One region of the Anoxybacillus andreesenii genome, then DNA from elsewhere that is predicted to be linked to it. Evidence: a T-box and tRNA genes for the amino acid it is inferred to sense, from the RefSeq annotation. Region 1 holds a T-box; the other regions hold tRNA genes.

The links. The T-box of region 1 lies ahead of argS (arginine--tRNA ligase). A T-box ahead of a tRNA ligase gene usually reads a tRNA of that ligase, here a tRNA-Arg.
Region 2: it has a tRNA-Arg gene. The T-box ahead of argS (arginine--tRNA ligase) is inferred to sense a tRNA for this amino acid. The anticodon was not compared.
Region 3: it has a tRNA-Arg gene. The T-box ahead of argS (arginine--tRNA ligase) is inferred to sense a tRNA for this amino acid. The anticodon was not compared.

Annotation. Positions count from the first base shown of each region.
Region 1 covers NZ_JAUSTU010000032.1:13,715-23,713, forward strand. The annotation lists gene J2S07_RS19450 (cation diffusion facilitator family transporter) at 1-395, shown strand, start outside; gene J2S07_RS19455 (class I SAM-dependent methyltransferase) at 501-1,121, shown strand; T-box leader at 1,175-1,395, shown strand; gene argS (arginine--tRNA ligase) at 1,441-3,123, shown strand; gene J2S07_RS19465 (sigma-70 family RNA polymerase sigma factor) at 3,339-3,878, shown strand; gene J2S07_RS19470 (DUF4179 domain-containing protein) at 3,871-5,295, shown strand; gene J2S07_RS19475 (hypothetical protein) at 5,534-5,779, shown strand; gene J2S07_RS19480 (GNAT family N-acetyltransferase) at 5,902-6,372, shown strand; gene J2S07_RS19485 (GNAT family N-acetyltransferase) at 6,549-7,043, shown strand; gene J2S07_RS19490 (hypothetical protein) at 7,194-7,676, shown strand; gene J2S07_RS19495 (histidine phosphatase family protein) at 7,821-8,390, shown strand; gene J2S07_RS19500 (hypothetical protein) at 8,581-9,009, shown strand; gene J2S07_RS19505 (MerR family transcriptional regulator) at 9,644-9,999, shown strand, end outside.
Region 2 covers NZ_JAUSTU010000025.1:2,934-12,932, forward strand. The annotation lists gene J2S07_RS18065 (hypothetical protein) at 1-486, opposite strand, end outside; gene J2S07_RS18070 (coiled-coil domain-containing protein) at 822-2,354, shown strand; gene J2S07_RS18075 (glycosyltransferase family 2 protein) at 2,449-3,318, shown strand; tRNA gene J2S07_RS18080 (tRNA-Arg) at 3,421-3,494, opposite strand; gene J2S07_RS18085 (metallophosphoesterase family protein) at 3,636-4,160, opposite strand; gene J2S07_RS18090 (XTP/dITP diphosphatase) at 4,160-4,765, opposite strand; gene rph (ribonuclease PH) at 4,762-5,517, opposite strand; gene J2S07_RS18100 (GerMN domain-containing protein) at 5,638-6,693, opposite strand; gene racE (glutamate racemase) at 6,773-7,585, opposite strand; gene J2S07_RS18110 (MarR family winged helix-turn-helix transcriptional regulator) at 7,596-8,051, opposite strand; gene J2S07_RS18115 (RNA-binding domain-containing protein) at 8,583-9,999, shown strand, end outside.
Region 3 covers NZ_JAUSTU010000019.1:30,144-40,142, forward strand. The annotation lists gene rapZ (RNase adapter RapZ) at 1-217, shown strand, start outside; gene mgfK (gluconeogenesis morphogenetic factor MgfK) at 214-1,197, shown strand; gene whiA (DNA-binding protein WhiA) at 1,217-2,161, shown strand; gene J2S07_RS16695 (HPr family phosphocarrier protein) at 2,194-2,448, shown strand; gene clpP (ATP-dependent Clp endopeptidase proteolytic subunit ClpP) at 2,506-3,108, opposite strand; tRNA gene J2S07_RS16705 (tRNA-Arg) at 3,393-3,464, shown strand; gene rpoN (RNA polymerase factor sigma-54) at 3,587-4,912, shown strand; gene J2S07_RS16715 (glutaredoxin family protein) at 4,946-5,206, shown strand; gene J2S07_RS16720 (sugar-binding transcriptional regulator) at 5,324-6,340, shown strand; gene gap (type I glyceraldehyde-3-phosphate dehydrogenase) at 6,417-7,424, shown strand; gene J2S07_RS16730 (phosphoglycerate kinase) at 7,602-8,786, shown strand; gene tpiA (triose-phosphate isomerase) at 8,829-9,590, shown strand; gene gpmI (2,3-bisphosphoglycerate-independent phosphoglycerate mutase) at 9,583-9,999, shown strand, end outside.

The DNA of each region.
Region 1 (9,999 bases):
ACCCACTTGCGAGTGTGATTGTTGCGATTCTTGTATTAAGAAGTGGCTTCCATGTGACGAAAGCAGCTGTTCATGTCTTAATGGAAGGAACCCCACAAAATGTTAATGTTGATGATGTTATTGATACGATTGAAAAAACAAAAGGGATTCAAAGCATTCATGATTTACACATCTGGACAATTACTAGTGGTTTTAATGCACTTTCTTGCCACGCTGTTGTCGATAATCAGTTGACGATTGCAGAAAGCGAGAGTATGTTACGCAAGATTGAACACGATCTTGAACATAAAGGGATTACACATGTAACGATTCAACTGGAGACAGATGCACATCAACATGATAATTCAATTCTTTGTAAAACAAGAAATGAACCCTCCCATCATCATCATCACTAAAAAATGTGGTTATTTGCATGAATATCGTAGAAAGCTTTTAAATATGGTAATTATCTTACTTTAATTGAAGGGTGTGTTAATCTAGGTATAAAAGGTGTGTGGCTAATGAACAAAGATAAGCTCATTAGAACTTTTGATAAACAAGCAAAAACATATGAAAAGAGAAGAAGAATACGGTCGGAAAGAAAATGGAGAGAAAGATTGCTCTCATCTGCAAGAGGGAATGTGCTGGAAGTAGGAGTTGGTGCTGGAGCAAATTTTCATTATTATCCTCAAGGAGCAAAAGTGACGGGAGTTGACTTCAGTGAGGAAATGTTAAAAAAAGCACAAGAAGCCGCCATTGAAGAAGGTATAGAAGCCCAATTTATACTTTCGGATGTTGAATCCTTTTCTTTTGAGGATAATTCTTTTGATACGGTGATCTCTACATTGTCGCTGTGTGGATATGAAAATCCTACGAAAGTATTAAATTCATTTAATAAGTGGTGTAAACCTGACGGGAAAATTCTTTTATTAGAACATGGAAAAAGCTCAAATACAATAATTGGATACATTCAAACGATGTTGAATCCACTGAATAGAAGGTTCGTAGGTTGTGAGTTAAATCGTGATATGCTTCGGATCTTAGAGAACTCAAACATTCACATTGAGAGGATGGAACATTATATGACTGGGATGGTTCATTTAGTATGGGCCAAACCGAATAAGGATACTCTAATACACTAATGCTGAAATATTGTAAATTTACAAATTTATAGATATAATACAAATTAATAATTTTAAAATCAATGATAAAGAGAGTAATTATTTGTGGAAAACAAGCGATTCAGGGATGGTGTGAGCCTGGAACGAAACAAATAATGAACCGCACTTTTGAGATGCTTTCCTGAAATCAGTAGGGATAGCCGGGGGGAATCCCTCGTTACTAATTTTAAGTGGTTTTTCATTTATTGAAAACAATTTGAGTGGTACCACGGGATATACAGCTCTCGTCTCTTATTTATAAAGAGATGGGAGCTTTTTTTATTTTAGAGGAGGGAAATGAATGAACTTTAAGAATGACTTTGCAGACATTCTATTTCAGGCGTTAGATGGACAATTGGAGAAAAATAAATTACTTCTCATGATTGAAAAGCCCAAATTTGAGAATATGGGTGATATGGCATTTCCTTGTTTTGAACTGGCAAAAACCTTGCGAAGACCACCCCATAATATTGCAGCTGAACTTGCCTCAAAAATCCAATACCCACTTTTCGAAAAAGTTGAATCTGTAAATGGCTATGTGAATGTATTCCTGAATAAACAGAAGGTTTCATCCATCGTGATCAAGAAGGTGCTTTCAGATAAGAACCATTATGGTGATTTAAATATTGGAAATGATCAGGTGATAACGATTGACTTCTCATCACCCAATATCGCAAAACCATTTTCAATGGGACATTTGCGCTCAACAGTCATTGGAAATGCTTTGGCCCTGATTTCTGAAAAATGCGGGTATCGTTCCATAAGAATTAACCATTTAGGCGACTGGGGTACCCAATTTGGGAAGTTAATCGTAGCTTACAAAAAATGGGGAAGAGAAGAGGATGTAAAGCAGCAACCTATTAAGGAATTACTTAAATTGTATGTTAAGTTCCATGATGAATCTGAAAAGGATTCCCAGCTCGTAGATGATGCTCGACTTTGGTTCAAAAAGCTGGAAGATGGTGATGAAGAAGCTACTAAACTGTGGGTATGGTTTCGAGAGGAGTCATTAAAGGAGTTTTCTAGAATTTACGAATTAATGGGTATCCAATTTGACTCTTATCAGGGAGAAGCATTCTATAATGACAAGATGGATAGGGTTGTTCAAATATTGGGGGAGATGAATCTATTAGAGGAATCCGAGGGAGCACAAATCGTTCCGCTTGATGAATTACCGCCATGCTTAATCAAGAAGAGCGATGGAACGACCCTTTATGCGACACGAGATTTAGCAGCGGCCATTTACCGTCAAGAAACCTATCAATTTATTCAATCTCTATATGTGGTTGGCAATGAACAGACGTTGCATTTTAAGCAATTGTTCGCTGTGCTAGAAAAGATGGGATACAAATGGCAGCAAGGAATGAAGCATGTACCTTTTGGAATGATGTTGAAAGACGGGAAAAAGATGTCTACCCGCAAAGGAAAGGTTGTCTTGCTTGAAGAGGTCCTAAATGATGCCATCTCTTTAGCGTTGAAAGAAATTGAGAAGAAAAATCCAAAACTAACATCAAAAGAAAAAGTTGCCTGTCAGGTTGGTACGGGGGCAGTGATCTTTCATGACTTGAAGAATTATCGGCAAAACGACATCGAATTTTCTCTAAAGGAGATGCTGAAATTTGAAGGCGAAACAGGACCTTATGTTCAATATACGTATGCTCGTGCCTCTTCTCTATTAAGAAAAGGCAAGTTCGTAGAGAGCAACCAAGTCGTGCAAATACAAGATGTTGAAGCTTGGTCTATCGTGACGACGCTCACTTCATTTCCAAATATCATCAAACGGGCGATAGAAGAATACGATCCGTCCCAGATTGCAAAGTATGTCATCGAACTGGCAAGGGAGTTTAATAAATATTATGCCTCTGTTCGAATTATCGATGATAACGTCCTGAAACAAGATAGGCTTTCACTTGTTTATGCGGTAACAATAGTCCTTAAAGAAGGGTTGCGTCTATTAGGGCTGCAAGCCCCAGAGGAAATGTAGAGAGTACTATTTGGCGAGTTCTTATGTGCACCATTTTAAATAGCGAGATTGTAAATTTTGTACTTAAGAGAGCAGAGACCAAAAATGGTTTCTGCTTATTTATTTTGAACTTAGGATTTTAATTGCATGTTATGCTTTTCTTGAAAAATATTTTAATTTTTTTGAGACTTTTCTTATTTGTAGATTCCACTAATTAGTAAAGGGGGTCAAATAAGATGGAGATAGAAAGCCAGCGGCTAGTTAAAAAAGCCATCAAAGGTAATAAAAGCGCCTTTGAAAAGTTAATTCAACAACATTATGAAAGAATCTACCGTACTGCCTATCTTTATGTACATAACGAAGAAGATGCGTTGGATGTTGTCCAAGAAGCAACCTATCAGGCCTTTACATCCATCCATTCGTTAAAAAACCCGGAGTATTTTATGACCTGGCTCACTAGAATTATCATACGATGTTCGGGACAGGTCCTAAAGAAGAGAAGCAAGGTTGTTCCTTTAAGTGAGGAGATATTGTCAAACCTGCCGGGGCAGGTAAATCCAAACATCGAAGAATCATTGCAGCTGCTACACGCAATTCAGCAGCTGAGAGAAAATTACCGAACTGTCATTATCTTATTTTACTATTATGACTACTCGATAAAAGCGATTAGCGGTGTCATGGAAATTCCAGAGAGCACTGTAAAAACGTATTTAAGTAGGGGCAAAGCAGAGTTAAAGGAATTCTATAAAGATGAGGAGGACAAGTGCCATGGATAACAAGGAAATCAAAACAGCAATAGAGCAAATAACTGTGCCCAAAGAAAAAGTATTCAGCGCGATTTCCAAAGGATTGAACAAGGAAGGCAGTAGAGGAAAAGCAAAGAAAAAGAAGATTCTTGCAGGTGTGGCGACTGCTGCTGCTCTTTTTGGAATCAGCTTTGCCTCCGGATTTGTTAATCCTACAATGAATAGAGTTTTAGCGAATACCCCTTTAATTGGCGGGATTTTTCAAGAATTCAATGACCGCACAGGCTTGGAATTAGCAAACCAGGATGCAGTTACGGAATTAAACCAATCACTAACAAAAAATGGGGTAACTGTAAGACTGACCAGTGCCTATTTTGATGGCAATGTGGTGTCCATTACAGGATTTGTAAACGAAGCAGTTGAAAAAGGCGGGAACGAAAAAGGTGAAGTAAGCTTTGATATGAACTTTGAACACTATAAAGGGGATCAAGATCCTTGGCTACGTGGAAGGTCAAATGACATTAAGAAAGTGGAAAATGGATACAACTTTCAATGGAAAATGGAATATCCATATAAATCATTTAAGGAGAATTTTACACTCCCGATAACGATTCATAATATCAATGGGATCAAAGGTGAATGGAATTTTAATATTCCAATTCAACAAGAAAAAAATCGTACACTTGCTATTAATCAAGAACAAGGATACCCGGACGATGAGGTGAAAATCCGTATTAAAGAGATTCTTACCGCAAAAGTGTCATCTTCACTTGTTTATGAAACAGTGGAGAAATACAAGAATGATGACATTATTATAGCAAAAGCTGTTGATGATAAAGGGAATGTGTATAGGTTTGAAAACCCAACTTATCTAGAAGAGTCGGAACAAGAAGATGGATATCATAGTGCCGTTCGGACGGAGATGACCAAGCTCCATTCAGACATTACTGCACTGACCTTTTATCCTCAGTTATCTGCAGCAGATCCAAAAGTCCAACAGCTGTTGGATAAGAAATCTTTTACTTTAAAAAGCACACGGTTCAATTTAGGCCTGCAGGTAAATAATGTTACTCAGAAAGGTGAGAAATTGGTAATCGATTATCAACTGACAGGGCTGCCGAAGAAATTGAGTAAAAGTAAACTTGAAACAATTAATCATAATTTGGAATACCTTTTCTGGTTGGTGGATAAGGAATACCTAACCAAGATCGACCCAGATAATCCATGGCCGCCTGAAAACCATGGTATTCCATTTAATAAGGTAAAAATGATTGATCAGGAAACGGCACATTTCCAATCGACTTTTGACTTAAACGGAGAAGAAAGGATTGAGAATTTCAAGCTCGAAAATACAATGTTGCTATTTGATTTTTCTAGTCTTGTGCCAGCTAAGGATTTAAAGCCTTTTACTGTTGAACTTCCAGCAGGGAATTTAGAGACCAGGTAGTTGAAGAGTGGAAATCTACTAGTAATAATATCGAGGCGGTGACTAATATAAGTCACCGTCTCTTCTATTAGTTTTTAGAAATTTGCGAAGCAATGTACTTAGACTATGGGGTGGGATTAATCAAAAAGGCATAAAAAGATAATTATGGTAAAATTAGGGGTGTGGGACTTAAGTAAAAAGGGGATTTTGGCAAAAAGTGAAGAATATCTAATTAGAAATAACTAAGAGGTGAGAAAAGATGAAGAGTTTAGGGCTTGTTTTTATCTTATCAGGGATTATTTTGATGGGTTTGAGTGGGTTAGAAAAGGTACTTATTTTTTCAGCATATAATGGTAAAATTCATGAAATGCAGGCCATTATTGATTTAACTCCTTCAGATATCTGGAGCATTACTAACTATACATTTGGGTTTGGTTTGACATTTTCCATTTTGGGATTCATTCTATTTTTTCAAGCAAAATTACAAAAACCTTCTCATAACTAATGCATTCAAGGATAGTCTTTTTTGAAACTAACACAGTAAATCTGTGAACAAATGTACCTATAGTTAGAGTGGCTTTAACTGCATAAAGTTTGTGCGTCAATCGGGTCATATGTGGTATAAAAATGAAAACAGAGGTGTTCATTTTGATAAGAGAACTAAATAAGGATGAGGAACTGCCAATGGAATTACTATTATTGGCAGACCCATCAGAAAAGCTTGTCAGGGAATACGTTTCAAGAGGTAAGTGCTTTATTATGAATCTTAATGGATTAAATGTAGGCACATATGTCCTAATTCCAACTCGACCAGAAACAGTAGAAATTGTAAACGTTGCGGTTAATGAAAACTATCATGGTCAGGGATATGGAAAACAACTTATTCTCCATGCCATTGAAACTGCAAAACGCGAAGGCTATAAAACCATTGAGATAGGAACTGGTAATTCAGGAGTCGTTCAGTTGGCATTATATCAAAAATGCGGTTTCAGAATGACTTCTATTGACCGTGATTTTTTTATCAGACATTATGATGAACCGATTTTTGAAAATGGCATCCAAGTCATTGATATGGTTCGACTTTCACAAGATTTATAAAGGTTTCCGGCCTATAACAATGAAAAAATATCGGGTGCGATTATGTTGTAAATGTCATTTTCCTTCTAAAAGTAACGGGATGCATTTCTAAAATAAGCTGGACCAGTTTTTTCACTAAAGGGGAAAGATTATTGACGTTAGCGGTCTCAAAAAATTAGTTTAAGGAGTGGCCATCGTTGGAATATTCAATTAGACCATTTAAGGAGAGAGATATGTTGTTCCTATGGGAAATGTTGTATCAATCTATATACTTCCCAGAGGGGCAACATGCACCCAGTCGAGAAATTATATTGAAAGAACCTAATATAGAGAAATACCTTAAAAACTGGGGCGGAAACGATGACCATGCATTGATTGCCTTGGATGGCGAGAATAACCCTGTAGGGGCAGTTTGGATAAGGTTATTAGAGCGTGAAAATGCGGGCTATGGTTTCATAGATGACGATACACCTGAACTTGGGATGGCGATTATGTCTCAACACAGGGGGCAAGGAATTGGAAAGATTTTGTTATTAGAAATGATTAGTTTTGCTCGTTCTATTGGTTACACGGCGTTATCATTAAGCGTTGACCCTCACAACAATACAGCACTACAATTGTACGAAAAAAACGGATTCCAAAAAGTGTATCAAGACGATGGTGGTTCTTGGACAATGAAAAAGGATTTGTAGTACCAGTATACAAGTAGAATATTATGTAATATTGAACTTATAGTTAAGGGGGCGATAATCCAAGGAGATCTCACCCTTTTTATTGAAGTATAGGGGCAATTAGTGAAGGAGAAAACAAGATCCAATTTTGAATGGGAGGTGAAGTATTTTTTGAAAAGTGCAAAGGGAATCATTATTGGTATTATTTTCGGGGTTGGTTTATCGTTTTGTATTTCCTTTCTGTTTATGTTGGTTACACAAAGTTTGGCAGGTGGCTTTACATCTTTATTTGGTGAGAGTTGGTTATATTTCGCAACCATTATTCCTTTTATATTGACCTTTGCAATATTAGGACTTTATTTCACAAAACGAAAAAGCATTACAAACAAACAGCTTTGGTTTTTAAGCCTGATAACCGCATTATTTATCACACTATACAGTGGAACGATTGGTGCTTTATTTGGAGAGTATGTTGTAAGAGGGGGAAGTCTTAGAACTTATACAGAAGGTGGGTATACAGGTGTTAACGTAGAGGGTGTTATTGTTTGGGGCACAATTTATGCATTTATTCTGCTTCCTTTGACTACGCCATTAGCACGTCTGATACTCCAAATGTTCTTTGAATTCCTAAAAAAATACAAAATAGCTACTTGAACTAAAGGAGGCCGCTTTATTAACAAAGAGATCGTCACTATGGCGTTCTCTTTTTTGAGTATTGAGGGGTTTTACATAAGAGGGATTTTTGAACTGCTTATAGAAAATAATGTTAGTTGCTAAAGTGAGTTTGAGGAGAAAACTATGGAAATATCGTTGATTAGACACGGGAAATCAAAATTAACCGAAAATGATACAATAACTTGTTTAGAGTTTAAGCAATGGGTTGAAAAGTATGATATTCATGGAGTGTTTGAGGAGGGTACTTATCCTTCCGAAACAGTAGAAAAAGTAGTAAATGCAAAAATTGTTGTCACCAGCAATTTAGAAAGGGCTATTAAATCAGCCAAGTTATTAAATCCAGAAGTTAAAATAATCTCTGACCCTCTATTTCGGGAAACTGGGTTGCCCACTTGTTCAAAGAAATTATTGAATATTAAATTAAGACCGAGTATATGGGCAGTCATTTTAAGATTATTATGGCTCTGTGGATATTCTAACGAATGCGAGTCTATAACTAATGCAAAGTTCAGGGCGAAAAAAGCATCACAACAGTTAATTGATTATGCAAATGAATATAAATTGATAGTATTGGTGGGACATGTTTTTTTTAATAGGTTAATAGCAAAGGAATTGCAGAAAAAAGGTTGGAAAGGAAAAAGAAAAACAGGTGCGAAACATTGGAATTGTACAACATATTCCTTATTCAAGTAACGATGCAGAATAGTGAAACAAGGGTTGTTGGATTGCTTGGAGAAATGGATACTGTAATTAGGGGAAATAAGTCAATTTTTTCAAACCTTAAACTTTCAGAAAAATAAGTTAAAGGATGTGAGTGGCATATAGACAACAGTTTACCATTCTTTTGTGTGTACAAAATATGATTTAAGATAGGGGTGTCGTGTTGAAGAAATATGTACTAATTGCTGCACTAATCCTATTCATTGTTATCTTTTTTACCTTCTATAAATATCGTGAGCAAGATTTAGGTAATGTACTTAATATTGATCAAGCTGATCGCATTCTTTTGACAACAAAAGATAGAGAACTCTACGGCGTTGAAATTGAAATTCCAAAGGTAAACCAAGAACAAATTAATCAACTTGCTGATTATTTAAATCAATATCAAGTTAGGCTAACGATGAAAGATGGTTGGAATTCTGACCATCCAAGCGAACAGTTTACCCTTCGAATCGTATACAAAAACGGAGATTATGAAATTTATACCTTCGAGCGGGATGTTGTTGCAGCAAAAGGAATTTACGAAGTAGTGAATGCTCCTTTGGATTATAAATGGATACTGGAGTTTGAGCGCGCACTTCACTCAAAATAAGAAGAATGTCTTAAAGCGGAGAATATTGAGTTAAAGAGTGAGCTTTTTATTTACCCTTCGGAAAACAATTGTTATCTTCATAATAGATAATTACAAAAAATTATAGGTCTCCTTATTCAGCTAACGGGTGCGATTGATTATCTGACTGCATTTGTGATTTTTTCTTAAATGAATGAGCTGTTTACTTCAAGAAGAAGTCGTTATTAAAACCTACAGCGAGGAAGAATTGATTGAATTTTTAAAAGAGAATAATCCAAATCAGTAAACTATGTATTGTCATATTGAATTAAAAGGTGGCGTTAATCAAAAAGGCATTGCAGCTCTTCCCCTTAAAATAATTGTACTAACGGAGCGGGTTTGTTTAGCATTTGAAATTATGGAATATTTTGTAGGATAAACGTATATAGAGAAAAAATTATTTATTTATCAGAATCTTGGAAAGAGCTCTTACTAAGTGAAAAATTATTAAGGGTTGGAACCATATATATTCCAGTAACGAATATGGAACCCTCATCTGAATGGTATGTTAATAGATTAGATGCAGAATTAAGCTATAAAGATGGGGATTTCCAAAGGGATAACCTATTGACCATCACCTTGGGTGTTAGCTTATATTCATTTTGGAGGTGATTTGATGTTAATCAATGATGTAAGCAAGTTAACAAATCTGACTAAAAAGGCAATAGAATATTACGTGAAACAAAAATTGGTTTTTCCTAAAATTTTGCCCAACGGATATCGAGATTTCAAAGAAAGTGATGTAGAGTGTTTAAAGAAAATTTATGTTTTCCGTAAACTTGGTCTAAGCACTGAAGAAATCAAATTGGTGCTTGACGATGAGACAAACAATACATTGCAAAAAATATCAATAAAAAAAGAATTAATAATGCAGAGAGAGAAAGCAAAGAAAGTAATGATTGACCAACTAATTATTGGCAATAATTGGCACGAACTAAGTGAAGAATTGAAGGCTATTGAGAAGAGCTTAAC
Region 2 (9,999 bases), on a different contig from region 1:
GACCCCTTCCCGATTCTCCGGATTGTCCAGTTCATGAACTGCGACTTTTATGTTTAGCTTTTTGCATTCCTTTTTTATCAAATTAATCCACTTTACATCATGAATGCCTGAAGCATGGTATAGTTCAATCATGGACTGTTTAATTCTTGGGATTTGAAACAGGTTTACTGATATTTGTAATGCTGTTTTTCCTAATGGTTCTTCATCAAGAGCCAGTTTTACTTGCGCACCGCATTGTGAAAGACATTGCTGGATCGTCTTGACTATTTTCTGCTCATAGGACTCATTTCGCAATGAATTTTGCTTTAATTTTTGATCCTGAAAAATGATTATATGTTTATTGTAAAGTCCCGGATTAAGCTGCAGTACACCCTCTTCACTTTTTATATTAACCGAAAATCCTAACTCCCGAGCCCAATTATATAGAGCTGGCATTGAATCATCAGAAATGGATCCAATATATTTTTTGCCCATATGGATTTCCATTCCCATCCTCTCCTTCTCACATCGTTTTTTATATCATTCACACAGACTTACCTAATTATCTTATGTTACCTAAATAGTTATATGTTACGAAAATATCTGTCTCAGTGAAATCGCCCCTAGTTATCTGTCACGTTTAGATACAGGAAGCATATTTTAATATGAAGATTTTCACACAAGGAGTTTGCGGAATTTAGCTTATAAAGATGATAAAGAATCATCAATAAGACAGCCTTCAGACTATCGAAAAGGATGATTGATATAAACATCTCGATTGAGGAAGTGAATTGAAATGGTCAGAAATCCCAATCTTGAAATAAGGATGGAGAAGAAGTGTGTTGAATTATAATAATACGTCCGGAAACAGGCGATTAACCCCAGTTCAAATGGAACAGCATATTATTCATTTAAAGGCAGAACTAGAAAAATACAAAAATCAAATTAAAATATATGAGGAAGATTATCAAAACAGTTCGATTTATGAGTTAAAAGAAGACAACAAAAGACTTAAGCATGAGATCAAGCAGCTTACCCATCTCATCGAGGAAAAAGAGAATGAAGAAGAAGCGCTGTTAAAACGGGTTAATTTTAAAGAAGAGCAGCAACAGCAAGATGAAGCCCGTACAAAACAATTGCTCGAAAAATATGAGTACGAATTACAGCAACGCTGGGAGATTAATAAAAAGCTGGATCAGCTAAATGACGAGTTCGAGGAGAAAATAAGCAGTCTCAATCAATTCGAAGAAAACATAAAATCCTACCAAAACGATATCCTAGGACAGCTCGTACAACTATTTCAAATGCTAGAGCAAATCCATAAAGAAAATGCCAATTCCGATGCTTTAGAAGAGAAGCTGGCGAAAATATATAGTAAAGCGGAAGCACAAAGTGAAGAAATAAAAGAATTAAGTATTAAAGAAGAAAAGTATAAACAAGAATTGAAACACATGTCGGAAAGATTACAATTAAAGGAAGAGCAATATTTACAGGTAATGGAGAAGCTAGAGAACACCAATAAAGAAGGCAAAAAGCAAAATGAAGCGAACAAACAAGAAATTAAGAGATTGAAACAAAAAGAACAGCAATATACCCAGGAAATCGTGGAGCTAACTAACTCTCTTAATGAAACAGAAAAACAACTTACCCTAGAAATTGAAAAGCTTAAAAAGGAAGCGGAACTTTTTTATGAAAAAGAAAAGCAATATACAAATGAAATTGAAAGATTAACAAATTCATTGCGAAATCAAGAAAATCACTTCAAACAAGAACTTGATAAAGAAATCGAATTTTATAAAGCCTTAGTCAAACAAAAGGAAAATGAATGGGTGGAGGAAATGAACGTATTAAAAAACTCCATCAAGAAAAAGCATCAGTCTTGTACAAAGGAACTTGAAGTATTGAAAGATAAACTTGATGAATATCAGAAACAAGAAGCCACTCACAAAGCGAAGGAGCAGAAACGAGCTGAGGAGCAAAGTATTTTGCAGAAACGGATTAAAGAACAGAAGCAAGACGAGGTCAGAAAAAACCAAGGGATACCTTTCCCTAAAAATCAGCAAAATAAGAAACCAACATCAAATTTGCGTATCTCCTTTGATGAAGTAAAACGAAAAACAAACCATTCCCAGCACTATAGCGAAAGCGGATTTAACCAACCGGATGTTAACAGAAATCTACATTTAACTAAAAGCAAAACGTTTGACCACATGTCGACGCATATGGTCAGTACAGGAGCTAACCAGTTTTCAAAAAAATCCGCAACTTCCCCGACTTCTTCATTAAATTCATTTTATAAATCGCACCCTTTATATAAGACTATATTACAAAGCGCGAAGAACCCAATCAATCCATTTAAAAATTTTAAAAGCTGAGATAAGACCGTAGTATGTTTAACGTGGCATTCCCAAAAGAAAGATGCCACTCCGTTTTTTGGACTTATTATGAATTTTCCGAGGGAGCATCTCCATGAACAAAGTTTCGATTATCTTTCCGGTAAAAAATGAAGGGGTGAATGTGAAAACCACATTAGATTCCCTTTTCAATAAAATGACAAAATACTCCTTTGATGTGATTGTCGTGAATGATGCCTCAACTGACCAGTGCTGTGATTTTATAGAAGATTATTCAAAGAAAGACCAAATCCACCTGATTGAAACTAACGGCATTGGGCCGGCTAATGCAAGAAATGCCGGCGCCCAAATTGCAACTGGTGATTATCTTATTTTTTGTGATGCCCATTTAGAATTTGAGGACTCTTGGATTGACAGGATGCTTGAACCGCTAGTAGCCGGCAAAACAGATGCCATTTCCCCTGCAATTGGATCGATAGGTAATGAATCTTTTATCGGGTATGGGCAATCATTAAAGCCGAATCTTAGAATTAAATGGAACCCTAAACCCACGGGACTCTGTGAAACGGCTATTTTACCAGGAGCCTGTTTGGCAATCAAAAAAACTACGTTCGAAAAAGTCGGCGGATTTGAAAGCGGCTTTTTGACCTGGGGCCACGAGGACGTGGAATTGTCCATCAAGCTTTGGCTATTCGGGTACAGGTGCCATATCCTCCCGACTGTTAAAATTCTTCATTTGTTTAGAAAGATACATCCGTATCAAGTAAAATACGAAGATCTTTATTATAATTATCTCCGCATGGCCTATTTACATTTTAATGCAAAGAGGATCCTCTCATGCAAAAGACTGATTCTCCATACAAGGGCAAGGGAGATTGAATTAAGGGTGCTTAATGACGGTGTATTGAAGCAAAGAAATGAATACTTTAAGCGGCGAGTAAAATCAGATGATTGGTATTTTAATAAATTTAAGATCGATTTTTAATTCGTCAAATAAAAAACCTCCTAATCACGTATGAAATTTCGGTACCGTTTCATTTAACGCATTAGAAGGTTTATTTTACGGGCTTTACTACCCGATTTCTAGCGTCCCAGGAGAGATTCGAACTCCCGACCGACGGCTTAGAAGGCCGTTGCTCTATCCTGCTGAGCTACTGGGACAAGTTTTTAATTTTGCTACCTTTTAACAAGGACATTATTTATTATATTAGGCTAACATTCAAAAGTCAATAACTAGATGACTCTTTTTTAAAAATAATGCAGACAAGGAAGAGGTTCTGCTTCCTTGTCTGTTCCAAAAAATTACCCGAATTCATTATAGTCAAAAGTTCTTCGTAAATCCATCATTTCGCCATGTTCAAAATCATAAACATGGAGTTCGATCGACTTGTCTTGAATATCGAGAATACAATAGGTCTTCTCTCTTCTTCCCCTTGGCAATAGGAGGCTTCCAGGGTTGATAAACAGTTTCCCACGCACCATTTCAGCCCCTAATATATGGGTATGACCGAAGCAAACTACGTTAGCATTCACTTCCTCGGCACGTAATGAAAGATTGATAAGAGAGGATTTAACCGCATGAAGATGCCCATGAACGACGAAAAATCGTAAACCAGCTAGCTCACAGGTCACCTCGTTAGAAAAAGCACCTCCGAAATCGCAATTGCCCCTAACAACTGAAAAGCCTTGCAGTACCTGATCATCGCTTGATAGCTCAGAGTCCCCACAATGTAGAAAGAGGTCCACTTCATGCTCATATCTACTCCTTAGCTGCTCTAGCTCGGAGCGAAGACCGTGGCTATCGCTAACTATTAACACCTTTGCCATTAATCCACACCTTCTATAAAAGAGGATAAGATTTTCTCTAAATTTTTCAGCGCATTCGCACGATGACTAATTTGATTTTTTTGTTCAGGGTCAAGCTCAGCCATGGATTTTCCTAAATCCTTAACAAAAAAGATAGGGTCATATCCAAATCCATTGTGGCCCCGTCTTTCTCTCAAAATCATTCCCTCGCAAGTGCCATGAACGGTCATTGTCTCCCGATCGGGAAAAGCCACCGCCAGAGCGCAATAAAATCTTGCTGTTCTCTCAGCTTCCGGAGTATCGTTCAGCTCCTTAAGGACTTTATCAATATTCGCTTCATCATTTTTCTCAAGTCCTGCATACCGAGCAGAATAAATACCAGGAGCACCCTTAAGCGCATCAACGATTAGACCAGAGTCATCAGCAACAACGACTTGCCCTGTTTTTTTGGAGATGGTTTCCGCTTTGATCGTGGCATTTTCTTCGAAGGTGGCTCCGTTCTCCTCAACATCCTCGATTTCTTCAAAATCTAATAAGGTTTTCACCTCAAACCCAAGCGGCTGAAACATTTGTTCAAATTCTTTTGCCTTCCCCTTATTCTTTGTCGCGATTAATACTGATTTCATTTGGAAGCATTCCCCTCTATTTTAGCTCTTGCTTCCTCTCCAATCGCTTTCCTTTGGTGCTCAAATAGCTCGCTGATCCCTTCCTGTGCCGCTTTTAGCAGCTCTTGCAATTGGCTATAGGAGAAAGTTGCCTCTTCACCTGTTCCTTGAACCTCTACAAATTCTCCATTTCCAGTCATCACAATATTCATATCAACATTCGCTTTTGAGTCTTCTATGTAATTCAAGTCTAAGACGACTTCGTTTCCCTCTAAAATCCCAACACTTGTAGCAGCTAGGAAATCCTTCACTGGATATTTTGCCAGCTTCTTTGTTTGATATAGACGATGCAGGGCTTGTACCATAGCGACAAATGCACCGGTTATCGAGGCTGTTCTTGTTCCCCCATCTGCCTGAATCACGTCACAATCGACCCATATCGTTCTTTCACCTATCGCGTCAAGGTCCACAACAGCTCGAAGCGCTCTTCCAATGAGGCGCTGTATTTCCATCGTCCGACCGCTAATTTTTCCTTTGGCCGACTCCCTCACATTCCTTTGACCAGTTGCTCGGGGAAGCATGGAATACTCTGCTGTCACCCATCCCTTTCCTTGCCCTCTCATAAACGGTGGCACCTTTTCTTCTACACTTGCTGTACAAATCACCTTTGTATTGCCAACTGTGATTAACACAGAGCCTTCCGGGTGTATTAAATAATCCGTGTCAATTTGGATGGGGCGCAGTTGCAACGGTTGTCTTTCATCAGCACGCATCTTGTAATCCTCCCTTTCCATAAAGAAGAGGTGGCCCTAAAGCCACCTTCTTCCAGTGTCCAATCTTATTATAGCAAATAGTGTAGAAGTGTTACAAAACAGCCCTAAAAAAAAGATTTCTTAATAGCTACCAGTATTCACCTTTTGCGGTCGGGTGACTGGCTCCGTCAGCTTTTCTCCGTTTTCCTTAACAAGCTCGGCTTTGCCATTAACCATCACCTCAACACTCTCAATCCCCTCTTGTTCCGTAAGTGAAAGAACAAGAGAATTTAGTAGATGCTCAGAGATGATTTTTTTATCCTCAAAACTGCCAAATATGGATTCATTGAAATTCAAGGTCACTTTTTTGTTTTCTACCTTAGGATCATCAAGAAGCTTCACATCAGGAGAAAAATCATTTAATAAGGCTGATGAGTAGCTTGGTCCCCTAACGAGCTCAGCAACGATTCCAGCAATGCTATTGTCTTCCACGCGACGTGTGACAGGTACATAATAATTCTCTCCTTCTTCATTGGCTAGGAAATAGACAGTCGCTGACTTTGTATTCGTGATGTCTACAGCCTCGGAAGTATCAATATTGATTCCATTTGCTCGACTAACCTCCTTGCCAATAGGCGTACCTGCAACAGGCATTTCATTTAAATCGTGGCCATTCAATTTGAACTTTACCTTTTCGATGGTGTCAAATTGGGTTAAAGTCCACGTGACTGCCTGTAGAATCTTCAACTCATTTTCTGGCTTGTAGTTCTTAAATTCATTGGAAAAATTGACGATCGCCGTTTTATCCTTAATATCCACATCTACCTCTGTGTCAACAGGTAGAACGGCCGCAAACCCATTTGGAAGCATTTCCGTTACCGGTCCTCCCTCAACCAAATACGTCAATGCCTGCTTGGCTACCGACTCTGTTTTTGGCAACGGCAAGGTCTGTGCAACAACATAGCCGTTCTTATCGATTAAATAGAGCTCCGTCATGACTGAATCCTTTGTTGCTTCCTTTTCTACAGACTTTTCACCTACTGTTTTTCCCGTAATCTTTCCGTCATCTGTATAAGTCACCGTTTGCGGTGGATCAATCTTTTCTCTCGTCTTCCCACCTAAAAGTCCACAGCCTGATAACAGAAGAGATGAAACAATCACGGATGTAAGAATGGTTGTTCTTTTATTCATGGACATACATATCCCCCCAAAGACAGTTTGTACTAAGATATATACGAGCCCTTAAATCAATTTAGACCAGAAAAAAAAAGCCTCATTAGCAGAGACTTTCTTTTTCGATCTGGATGGTTTTTACATGTTGGATTTGTTTCCCTAACCATTTTGAAGCGATTTTTGAAAAAATCGCACTTGAACCAGTTGTGAAATAACAATGCTCCGGTACTTCATTTCTGTTCGCAAGCATTCCCTTATAATGGAGGATCGAGCTCACTTCACGTGCCGTTTCTTCTCCGGAACTGATCACATTTACATTTTTACCCATTATATTTTTTATAATGGGCTCTAAATGAGGATAATGGGTACACCCCAGGATCAGTGTATCTAGGCCAATATTTCTCAGCGGTGCAAGGGTTTCTGCGACTATTTTCTTGGCTACAGGACCTTCATATTCCCCGCTCTCTACGAGTGGAACAAATTTCGGACAAGCAAGTCCTGTGACAGAAACGGAACGATTAATGGATTTTAAAGCAGTCACATAGGCTTTGCTCTTAATCGTTCCCTCCGTTCCAATGACACCAATATTGTTATTTTTGCTCACCTTGAGTGCCGTAATCGCACCAGGAAAGATGACACCAATGACAGGGATGTCTAACTGGTTTCTTATTTCCTCCAATGCTACGGCAGTCGCAGTATTACATGCTATAACAAGCATTTTAATATTCTTTTCTAATAAAAAATTGGTTAACTCCCAGGTGAATTTCTTAACCTCTTCACCTGACCGTGGCCCATAAGGACATCTAGCCGTGTCCCCCAAATAGTAAATTTGCTCTTTAGGGAGCTGACGCATAATTTCCTTTGCTACGGTTAATCCTCCAACTCCCGAATCTATAATTCCGATTGGTTTGTCCAAACATCTCGCCTCATTCTCGCATATCTTGATGTAGTCTCATTAAGTTATCCTTTAGCAGAATGACCTCGTCCTCTGAAAAATTTCTTAATACTTCCTTTAAATAAACCTGACGTTTCTTAATCACCTCGTCAATGATTCTTTCCCCTTCAGCCAAAAGATGAATGCGCACAACCCGTCTGTCATTCGGATCTTTCACGCGCTTGACAAGGGCGTTTTTTTCCATTCGATCGACCAGATCAGTTGTCGTACTAAAGGCTAAATACATTTTATTCGATAATTCGCCGATTGTCATATCTCCTTCTTCAAAAAGCCACTGTAAAGCGACAAACTGGGGAGGGGTTATCGTATAATTGCTAAGGATTTCTCTTCCTTTTTGCTTGATAATTCCAGCTATGTACCTTAAATCCTTCTCGATATCGGCTACGATATCGAGATCCTTTTCAACCAATGCCTTTTCTTGATCCATCTTCCACAACTCCTAATATGAAATGCAACCATCACGCACAGTAAATTCTCTATTTCTACTATTTTCGCCTTTTTTCAGGATAATTTCAAGGAGAAATACGGACTTGTTAACTATTGGTGTCGAAAAGTAAGTATCCGCCTGTAGAACAAGCGGTTTTAATTTCGCCTATAAGGGCACTTTACTAACAAGGCCCCTAAAGGGGCCCTGGAATTGACCGCCAACCGTTTACCTCTCCTATTTGTCTTTAAATGGATCTACATATTCTCGTTTCGTCATGTTGTCTCGCGAATGTACTTTGCAACCGCCTCTTCATTCTAACCTACCGTGCTTACAGATCACATCCATATGTTGGTCAAGATGCCACCAAAATGTATTTCTCAAAAAAATTTGACAATAAATTCAAGGCGTACTGGAGATTACTTTCTTAAACGGTTAGGTTATAATAATTTTCAATAAATAAAAGGATTTTTTAACAATGATATCTAAAATTATTTACTAGATATAGTGATGGAATTGGGAGAGGAAGGGTGGATGATGAAAGCTACTTCTGAAATTATTTCGCTGCTAAATGAGTTAGACAACAATAGAATTGCTGACGATTTAGAAGGACAGGACATTGACTTTAAGGAGTGGATTCAACGAAGTTTCGATGACAACATAAAGCTAATGATTAAAATGGCGGTGTGCATGGCTAACGGCGGCGGTGGGAGTGTTATTTTCGGCGTTGCAGATAAGAAAAACGGAAGGAACAATGCAATTAAAGGAGTCCCTGCCAACTTGGATTTATACGCCATTTCCAAGCGAATATACGAAAAAACGGACCCTCATCTTACACCACATTTTGATTACATCGATGTGCCATATGGAACGGGAAAGCTGCTAATCATGCATGTATTCCCTGGCATGCCGCCATATACAACAACCGACGGAGCAGCAACCATCCGCCAGGGAAAAGATTGTATTCCTTTCACAGGAACGCTACGGAGGCAAATGGTTTCAACTACTTCAGAGCAAGATTTTACTGCGGAAGTTATATACGAAGACTGGAAAAAGCTCTTTTCTCCTTCAGCAATGGAAAAAATCCGCGAGATTTTAGTTGAACAGCGGGCCCCCGAACTGCTTCAGCAAATGAATGATGAAGACCTACTTGTATCTGTTGGTGCGCTAAAAAATGATTATCTAACAAAAGGAGCTTTATTACTTGTTGGTAAAACTGATGCGATTACTAGGCTGATTCCTCAATACAGTTGGGGATATAGGAAAATGGTTAGCGATACAGATTATATTATTAAAGAAGATGGCAATCAAGCTATCCCTATTGCTCTCTATGAATTAGAAAGATATATTGCGTCAGATAATCCGTTAGTGACGATTCAGTCTGGTTTAATTCATCCAGAATTCCATACATATCCAGTATTAGCATTGCGAGAAGCTTTGCTAAATGCATTTGGACACCGGGATTATCGTATGCTTGGCTCAGTTATGTTAAAACAGTACAGAGATAAGTTAATCATAACAAATCCGGGAGAATTTATTGGCGGAATAACGCCGCAAAATATATTGCACCATCCTTCTGTTACAAGAAATAGCCATTTAATGGACCTGCTTGATAAATTAAAGTTCGTGAACCGTTCCAATTTAGGTGTACCGCGTATTTATCGTTCTTTACTTATTGAGGGAAAGGAACCACCGGTCTATCGCGAGGTCGGAAATCATATTGAGCTAACCTTTATTGCATCCCCGTTAAATGACGGATTCAAAAATTTTGTAAATGCGATGACAAATAGAGGGTTCCATTTGGATACAGACCACCTTCTTATTTTGCAATATTTATTGCGTCATGGTGAAATTGATACCGCAACGGCTGCTGAAGCTATCCAACGAAACCAGGAACAAGCAAGAGAGGTTCTAAGTAAGTTATCCATTGAAATGAAGCTTATTGAGGCAA
Region 3 (9,999 bases), on a different contig from region 1:
GAACAAGTTCCTGGAAAAAGTAATTGAACTGTTAAGCTTTATGCTTCCTCATTATAAACGAGAGGGCAAATCACAGCTCGTTATTGCGATCGGATGTACGGGTGGCCAGCACAGGTCTGTCGCGCTAACAGAGTACATTGGGAACTATTTTGCAAAGGATTATCACACCAATATCACCCATCGCGATATTGAAAGGAGAAAGGAAAAATCATCATGACCAAAAGCGGACAGCCAAAAATAGTTATAATCGGAGGTGGTACAGGTCTGCCAGTTTTGTTGAGGGGATTAAAAAAATACCCTCTTGATATCACAGCTGTCGTGACTGTCGCCGATGATGGAGGAAGCTCTGGACGTTTAAGGGATGAAATGGACATTCCTCCTCCAGGAGATATTCGCAACGTGTTAGCAGCCCTATCTGATGTCGAACCCTTAATTGAAGAAATGTTTCAGCATCGTTTTAAGACAGCAAGTGAGCTTTCCGGACATTCCTTAGGCAACCTGATCCTTGCAGCAATGACCTCGATTACTGGGAACTTTATGCATGCCATTCAGGAAATGAGCAAGGTTCTGAATGTAAATGGAAAAGTATTACCAGCAGCCAGTGAAAGCGTTGTGCTCCATGCGGAGATGGAGGATGGCACTATCGTGTCCGGGGAGTCAAAAATCCCTTATTCAGGAAAAAAGATTAAGAGAGTATTTTTAACTCCTGAAATTGCGAATCCTTTACCTGAAACGATTCATGCCATCCGGCAAGCAGATTTGATTATTATTGGACCAGGGAGCCTATACACGAGCATATTACCAAATCTGCTTGTGCCGAAATTGGGCCAGGAGATTTGTCGTGCACAGGCAAAAAAGGTGTATGTATGCAATCTCATGACCCAGGCGGGAGAGACGCTAGACTTCACTGCGAGCGACCATGTGAAGGCTCTATACGCCCATTTAAAATGTGCCTTTATCGATACCATTTTGGTGAACAGCGAGAATATTCCAGAGGATATTCTAAGCCGTTATAGTGAGGAATTGGCGAGGCCTGTTCACTTTGACCTAAACCAATTGTATGAACTTGGTTTAGAGGTGGTACAAGGAGAAATTATGCATTTGGAAAATGGGGTCATTCGCCATGATACAAAAGAGGTAGCCCATATCCTCTACACTTTGTTAAGGAATGAAACCAATAAGAGATATAATGCGTAATATGAGGGAGGTGTAGGAAATGTCATTCGCTTCAGAAACAAAGAAGGAATTAACAAACCTAGAGGTCAAAGATTGCTGCGGCAAAGCTGAATTATCTGCTCTGATACGAATGAATGGATCCTTATCCTTTTCCAATCGTAAGCTTGTTGTTGACATACAAACGGAAAACGCTGCCATTGCGAGAAGAATTTATACCTTGATTAAGAAATATTACGACGTTCAGGTCGAATTACTCGTTCGAAAGAAAATGCGGCTCAAAAAGAACAATGTATATATTGTCAGATTATCTCAAAGAGCAAAGGAAATTCTTGAGGATCTCAAAATTCTCCAAGAGGGCTTTGTCTTTGCTCACGATATCTCCAAGGATTTAGTCGAAAAAAAATGCTGTAAACGTGCCTATCTTCGTGGCTCCTTTCTGGCTGGGGGCTCCGTTAATAACCCTGAAACGTCTTCCTATCACTTAGAAGTAGCTTCTCTTTACAAGGAGCATAATGATGCTCTTTGTGAACTGATGAATACGTTCGGGCTAAACAGCAAGACGTTGGAAAGAAAGAAAGGGTATATTACCTATCTGAAAGAGGCAGAAAAGATTACCGAATACTTAAATATTATTGGGGCTCATAATGCTCTTTTACGATTTGAGGATATTCGGATCGTTCGCGATATGAGAAATTCGGTGAATCGTCTTGTGAACTGTGAGACAGCAAATTTAAATAAGACGATTGGCGCAGCGATTAGACAGGTTGAAAATATTCGCTACATAAAGGATTCGGTAGGGTTGGATATTTTACCTGAAAAATTAAGGGAAATTGCAGAGCTGCGTGTGGCCTATCAGGATGTCACATTAAAGGAATTGGGCGAAATGGTTTCAGGCGGGCAAATTAGCAAATCGGGGATTAACCATCGTCTTCGCAAAATAGATGAAATTGCCGAAAAGCTAAGGGCAGGAGAACCCGTGAAATAGTTAAATTGTAGAGAATCTTGGGAGGAAGAAGAATGGTTGAAAAACAAGTAGAAGTGAAGCTAAGAACAGGATTACAGGCGCGGCCAGCGGCTTTATTTGTCCAGGAAGCGACCCGCTTTTCCTCGGATGTGTATATCGTAAAGGATGGGAAGAAGGTCAATGCCAAAAGCATCATGGGCCTGATGAGTCTTGCCATCAATTCAGGTGCTGAAATCAAGCTGATTGCTGAGGGCAGTGATGAACAGGAAGCGCTGGAGGCCCTGTCGGCATATGTAGAGAAAGAATAGAGCCGTATATCAAGCAAAAAACTCGCTAAAAACAGTTTAGCGAGTTTTTTAAATGGTTTATTTTTCTTTTTTCTCTGCTGGATTGCGGGTAATGATATGGTCAACTAAGCCATATTCCTTTGCTCTTTCAGCAGTCATAAAGTTATCGCGGTCCGTATCCTTAGCAATGACCTCAAGTGGTTGGCCAGTACGTTCAGATAAGATGCCATTCAATTTTTCACGCAGGAAGAGAATGCGCTTTGCAGCAATTTCAATTTCAGTTGCTTGACCTTGAGCACCACCTAGCGGCTGGTGAATCATGACCTCAGCGTTTGGAAGAGCATAACGCTTCCCTTTTTCACCGGCAGCAAGAAGGAATGCTCCCATGGAAGCGGCCATTCCGATACAAATGGTCGATACATCTGGCTTAATGTACTGCATCGTGTCATAAATCGCCATTCCAGCTGTAATACTGCCACCAGGGCTGTTAATATAAAGCGTGATATCCTTTTCTGGGTTCTCCGCCTCTAGGAATAATAGCTGGGCAACAATGGAGTTGGCCACGTTATCGTCAATAGCACTTCCGAGCATAATCACTCGATCCTTAAGAAGTCGAGAGTAAATGTCATAAGCACGCTCACCGCGATTCGTCTGTTCAATAACTGTAGGGATCAAATTCATTTTTATTCCTCCTTATCAAATAAGTAAGTACTGCTGTTTTGAAACAAATTCCTTCGGTTATGTAAGTTATGATACACTGATAGTCAAAAAAGGTCAAACAATTCGATTTCAACATCGAGAACTTTTTACATTGCTTTTAAGCCCTTCTTCATCATATCCATTATCCACTGATTTTAACACTATAATCATCCTTCAACCTTTATTTTTCCTCCTTGCAAACTTTTGGAACATGACTTATAATGGATAAGCGTGTTACGTGCTCGTAACATAGCGATCATAATTTTGCCCTCGTGGTGCAACGGATAGCACGCAAGATTCCGGTTCTTGAAATTCGGGTTCGAGTCCTGACGAGGGCGTTAGAAAGTCTTCTATCTTTTCGGTAGAAGGCTTTTTCGATCTCCTTAATAATTAAAGCCAGAATATTTTCATTCACCAAACCGTCCCCATATTGTAGAATATCAATAAGGGGTGAGAAAAGATGAATCTAAATGCTGGGTTATGGCAGCAGCAAACCTTAAAATTAACGATGACACAGGAGCTTTCACAGGCCATTGCACTTTTGCAGTATTCGACCCAAGAGCTTATTTCTTTTTTGGAAGAAAAAGCAATAGAGAATCCCCTATTGAAAATTGAAACAAGCAATGTTCAAGCAGCCGATTCACGAAAAAATCGTTCCAAGGGAAAAAATATCGGGAAGGATAATCATAACTGGATTGAACAAATTGGATCCGAACATATAAATCTAGAAGACTATTTATACTCGCAAATCAATACAAAGAATCTTTCTAAAGAAGAAAGAGCAATGATTGATGAGATTATTTTTCGTATTGATGAAAACGGTTACCTTTGCTCAAGTGTGGAAGAGCTTCAACTGACCTTAAACACCTCGAAGGAGAATGTGGAGAAGGGATTATCGCTAATTCAAGAACTTGAGCCTGCTGGCATCGGGGCACGCAATCTTCAGGAATGCTTGATTTTGCAGCTAAAGAGGATGGAGAGTCCGGATGAATTAGCTGAAAGGATTCTTACCGAGCATTTCACCCTTTTTGCTGAAAAAAAGTGGAAAGAGCTCGGGAAGCTTCTCGAGGTTACACCAGCAGAGATCCAGCACGTATTTGATTTCATTCAAACCTTAAATCCAAGGCCGGCCGCAGCATTTCATAAAGACCAGCCTGTTTATATTACACCTGATGTGATGATAGAATGGAATGGGGAGGCCTTTGGCATTCGTATTTTTGACGAGGTGCTCCCAAAAATTAGCTTTAATGAGGAATATTATCAGCAGTTTTCCGCTTACACAGACAGCCAGGTTAGCCGCTTTCTACTGGAAAAACAACAGGATTACTTCTGGCTTACAAAAGCACTCCAGCAGAGGAAGGAAACCTTAAAAAATGTTACACTAAAAATTGTTGAGAAGCAGCATGACTTTTTTATAAAGGGACCAGCCTTTCTTAAACCGATGACGATGAGAGAAATTTCGGAGGAAATAGGAATACATGAATCTACAGTAAGTAGGGCAGTTAGGGAGAAGTACGCTCAAACCCCTTTTGGCCTATATGAATTGAAATCTTTCTTTTCCAGTACGATTCAAACGACAACAAGTGAAAATGCCTCCTCCAAACAGGTAAAGGAACTGATTTCACAGTTGATTTCAGAGGAAGATAAGCAAAAGCCGCTTTCGGATCAGGAAATTGTGAATATACTTGAAAAAAATCAAGGGATTGTGGTTTCAAGAAGAACGATTGCTAAGTATCGGGATCAGCTAGGGATTCAATCCTCCTCTAAACGCAAGCGTTATGAGTAGCAATCGCAAAACTGAAAAATGAGGAGAATAAACGTGAACATCACCGTTAAGCTATATACAAAAAATCGCTGCCATCTATGTGACAAGGCGAAAGATATTTTAATGAAGCTAAAAAATAAACGGGAATTCAATTATTCAGAGATCGATATTGAAGAAAGCGATCAATTAATTGAGAAATACGGGTTAATGATTCCTGTTGTTGAAATCAATGGAGAAGAAATCCAATATGGACAAATTGATGAACTTTTTATTGACGAAGCGCTTTCCAAGATCGAGGCAAGTCTTTTAAGTTGAATTCGTTCATCACTCCTGCTACAATAAAATTGTGCAAGGGTGATTTTTTTTGGCTTTAGTGGGACATAATATGTCCACAAGGGACATAATTAGACCACTACAAAAAAGGAGCAGATCATGAAAGACTCTTTGATTGACATTCAAAAGAAATTATTACCTGAGCTACTTCCAATTATGCAAAGGCGCTTTGATATTCTTCAATACATAGGGTTAATGGAGCCAGTTGGAAGAAGAAGCTTATCATCTAGCTTAGGGATTACGGAAAGAATCCTGCGGGGTGAGGTATCTTTGCTAAAAGAGCAAAAACTCATTCAGGTTGCTAGTGTTGGGATGAGCTTAACTGCCGATGGTCGTAATGTATTGGAGGGTCTGAGAGAAATAATTCGAGAGATCTCAGGCTTGAACTCATTGGAGACCGAAGTCCGAAAAAAGCTCGGTTTAGAAAAAGTCATTATTGTTTCAGGAAATAGTGATGAATCACCGTGGGTGAAGAGTGAATTAGGAAGAGCCTGTGCAGGTTGTATGAAAGATGTACTTGAAGGAGAAAATATTATTGCTGTTACTGGCGGTACAACGATGGCTGCTGTGGCAGAAATGCTGACCCCAGAATTAAGCAAGAATATTCTCTTTGTACCTGCAAGAGGTGGTATCGGTGAAGATGTCCAAAATCAAGCGAATACGATTTGCGCCAAAATGGCAGAAAAAACTCATTCCAAGCATCGCGTTCTCTATGTACCTGATCAGGTAAGTAGTGAGATGTATCAAACAATTAGTAAGGAACCCGCCATTCATGAGGTGCTGACCATGATCAAATCTGCGAACATTGTTCTACATGGAATTGGGGATGCACTTAAGATGGCTGAACGCCGCAAGACAAGTTCCGAGGATGTAGCAAAGCTGCGTGAAAAGCATGCGGTCAGTGAAGCATTCGGCTACTATTTTAATGAAGATGGGTTAATCGTCCATAAAGTGCAAACAATAGGGTTGCAGCTGGATGATTTAGCGAATGTGGAGCATGTCATCGCTGTAGCTGGAGGTGCATCAAAGGCAATGGCTATCCGTTCTTATATGAAACAAGCCAAGACGAATACGGTCTTAATCACCGATGAAGGAGCGGCAAAGCAATTATTGTAGATATGTAAATTTCAACTCAGAAGTTTACTAAAAGGCTGTAAACAAGCCAATCCATATATACAAGGAGGAAATAAAGATGGCAGTAAAAGTTGGAATTAATGGTTTTGGAAGAATTGGACGTATTGTATTTCGTGCAGCATTAAAAAACCCAAATATCGAGGTTGTAGCAGTTAACGATTTAACTGATGCGAACATGCTTGCACATCTTTTAAAATATGATTCCGTACATGGAATTCTTGATGAAGATGTAACAGTTGAAGGCGATTCAATCGTTGTTGGCGGTAAAAAGGTAAAGGTTATCGCTGAACGTGATCCAGCACAGCTTGGCTGGGGAGACCTTGGTGTTGAGGTAGTGGTGGAATCAACAGGTCGCTTCACAAAGCGTGCCGATGCAGCGAAGCACTTAGAAGCAGGTGCCAAAAAAGTGGTCATCTCTGCTCCAGCTTCTGATGAAGATATTACAATCGTAATGGGTGTTAACAATGACAAATACGATCCAGCGAACCACCATGTGATTTCAAATGCATCTTGTACGACAAACTGTCTTGCACCATTTGCAAAGGTTTTAAATGACAAGTTCGGCATTAAGCGTGGAATGATGACTACTGTTCACTCTTATACGAATGATCAGCAAATTCTTGATTTACCACATAAGGATTATCGTCGTGCACGTGCCGCTGCAGAAAGCATGATTCCAACAACAACTGGTGCAGCAAAAGCCGTTGCTCTTGTATTGCCTGAACTAAAAGGTAAATTAAACGGTGGTGCGATCCGCGTACCAACACCAAACGTATCACTCGTTGACCTTGTAGCAGAATTAAACAAAGAGGTTACCGTTGAAGAAATCAACTCTGCTTTGAAGGCAGCTTCTGAAGGTGAATTGAAAGGAATTCTTGGATACAGCGAGCTTCCACTCGTATCTCGCGACTATAACGGAAATCCAAATTCTTCAACAATTGATGCCCTATCCACAATGGTCATGGAAGGAAATCTAGTAAAAGTGATTTCTTGGTATGACAACGAAAGTGGCTACTCACATCGCGTGGTTGACCTAGTTGACTTCATCGCCCAAAAGGGTCTCTAAAATTTTAGTTGGATATTGGCTTCCATACGACTATAATGGTAAGGGGAAATTTGTATTCCATGCATAAATTTACCACTATATGCGTAATGCTAAAAGGTATTCATGATAATGAAAAAAGGGGAGTGGGGAAGATTCCCCCTCCTTTTTTCAGGTAGGCCTATTTTAGGAGGTAATGGTATGAACAAGAAGAGTGTGAAAGATGTTGAATTAAAGGGAAAAGTTGTGTTTTGCAGAGTGGATTTCAACGTTCCGATGAAGGATGGACAAATCACAGACGAAACAAGGATTCGTGCGGCAATTCCAACCATTCAATATTTAGTTGATCATGGAGCAAAGGTTCTTCTCGCTAGCCATTTAGGTCGCCCGAAAGGACAGGTTGTGGAGGAAATGCGTCTAACTCCTGTAGCGAAGAGACTTTCTGAGCTGCTTGGGAAGGATGTAAAAAAGGTTGATGAAGCCTATGGGGAAGCTGTGAAGGCAGAGGTTGCCAAGTTGAATGAGGGTGACGTGTTACTTCTTGAAAATGTCCGCTTCTATCCGGGAGAAGAGAAAAACGATCCAGAGCTAGCAAAGGCTTTTGCGGAGCTTGCTGATCTCTATGTTAATGATGCGTTTGGTGCGGCTCACCGTGCGCATGCTTCAACCGAAGGAATCGCTCACCATCTTCCAGCTGTTTCGGGTTTACTAATGGAAAAGGAACTCGATGTTCTTGGCAAAGCTCTTTCCAATCCAGAGCGTCCTTTTACAGCCATTATCGGTGGGGCGAAGGTCAAGGACAAAATCGGGGTCATCGACAACCTTTTAGAAAAAGTGGACAATCTTATTATTGGTGGAGGCCTTGCCTATACATTTGTGAAAGCACAGGGTCATGAAATTGGGCAATCGCTTCTAGAAGAAGATAAGATTGATTTAGCGAAGGAATTCATGAAAAAAGCGGAAGAAAAAGGCGTGAAATTCTATATGCCAGTCGATGCTGTCATTGCCGATGAATTTTCTGAGGACGCTAATACAAAGGTCGTTCCAATTGAAGAAATTCCAGCTGATTGGCAGGCTTTAGATATTGGGCCCAAGACAGCCGAGATTTACAGCCAGGTTATTCAAGATTCCAAGCTTGTGATTTGGAATGGACCAATGGGCGTATTTGAAATGAATAAATTTGCTGGCGGCACACGTGCCGTGGCAGAAGCGTTAGCGGAAGCAAATGATACATATTCCGTCATTGGTGGTGGAGATTCCGCTGCAGCAGTTGAAAAATTCCACCTTGCTGACCGCATGAGCCATATTTCTACGGGTGGTGGTGCTTCCCTAGAGTTTATGGAAGGAAAAGCACTTCCGGGCGTCGTCGCTCTTAACGACAAATAAGATTGGTACCAGGTACCTTTTAGACACGAAAGGATGATTTTTTTGCGTAAACCTATTATTGCAGGTAACTGGAAAATGCATAAAACACTTTCTGAAGCAAAGAGTTTTTTGGAAGAGGTAAAAAATGCTGTCCCTTCGAAGGAGCAAGTGGAATCTGTTGTCTGTTCACCAGCTTTGTTTCTGGAAAGCCTAGTGGAATTAGCGAAAACCTCTGATGTTGAGATCGGGGCACAAAACATGCATTTTGAGGAAAACGGAGCATTTACAGGGGAAGTAAGCCCAGTTGCTTTAGCCGATCTAGGCGTAAAATACGTGATCCTCGGACATTCTGAGCGTCGTGAAATGTTTAATGAAACCGATGAAGCGGTGAATAAAAAAACGCTTGCGGCTTTTAAACACAACCTCATTCCGATTGTTTGCTGTGGAGAAACACTAGAGCAACGTGAAAGCGGACAGACGAACGAGCTTGTTGAGAATCAAGTGAAAAAGGCATTAGCTGGCTTAACTGATGAGCAAGCGAAACTAACGGTTATCGCCTATGAACCAATTTGGGCAATCGGAACCGGAAAGTCTTCCACTGCTGAGGATGCCAATGAGGTTTGTGCTCATATTCGCAGCGTGGTTGCGAAGGAATTTTCTCAGGAAGTAGCAGATGCGATTCGCATTCAGTATGGAGGTAGTGTAAAGCCAGGCAATATTAAGGAATATATGGCACAGCCGGATATTGACGGGGCGCTTGTTGGTGGAGCTAGTCTTGAGGCAGCGTCATTCCTGCAATTATTGGAGGCGGGTAAAAATGAGTAAATCACCCGTTGCCCTCATTATTCTAGATGGATTCGGCTGCCGGGACGAAGTTAAGGGAAACGCAGTTGCGCAAGCGAAGAAGCCAAATTTTGACCGCTTCTGGAAGCAATTCCCACATTCCCATCTAACGGCTTCTGGAGAAGCAGTGGGTCTTCCTGAAGGACAAATGGGAAACTCAGAGGTTGGCCATTTAAATATTGGCGCTGGTCGCATTGTGTACCAAAGCTTAACCCGTGTTAACATGGCGATTCGTGAAGGCGAGTTCGTCGAAAATGAAACCTTCGTTCACGCAATAGAACATGTTAAACAGCATGGAACCAGTCTTCACCTTTTTGGTCTTTTATCAGACGGGGGCGTTCACAGTCACATCAACCACCTATTTGCATTGCTCAAGCTTGCAGCCGATAAA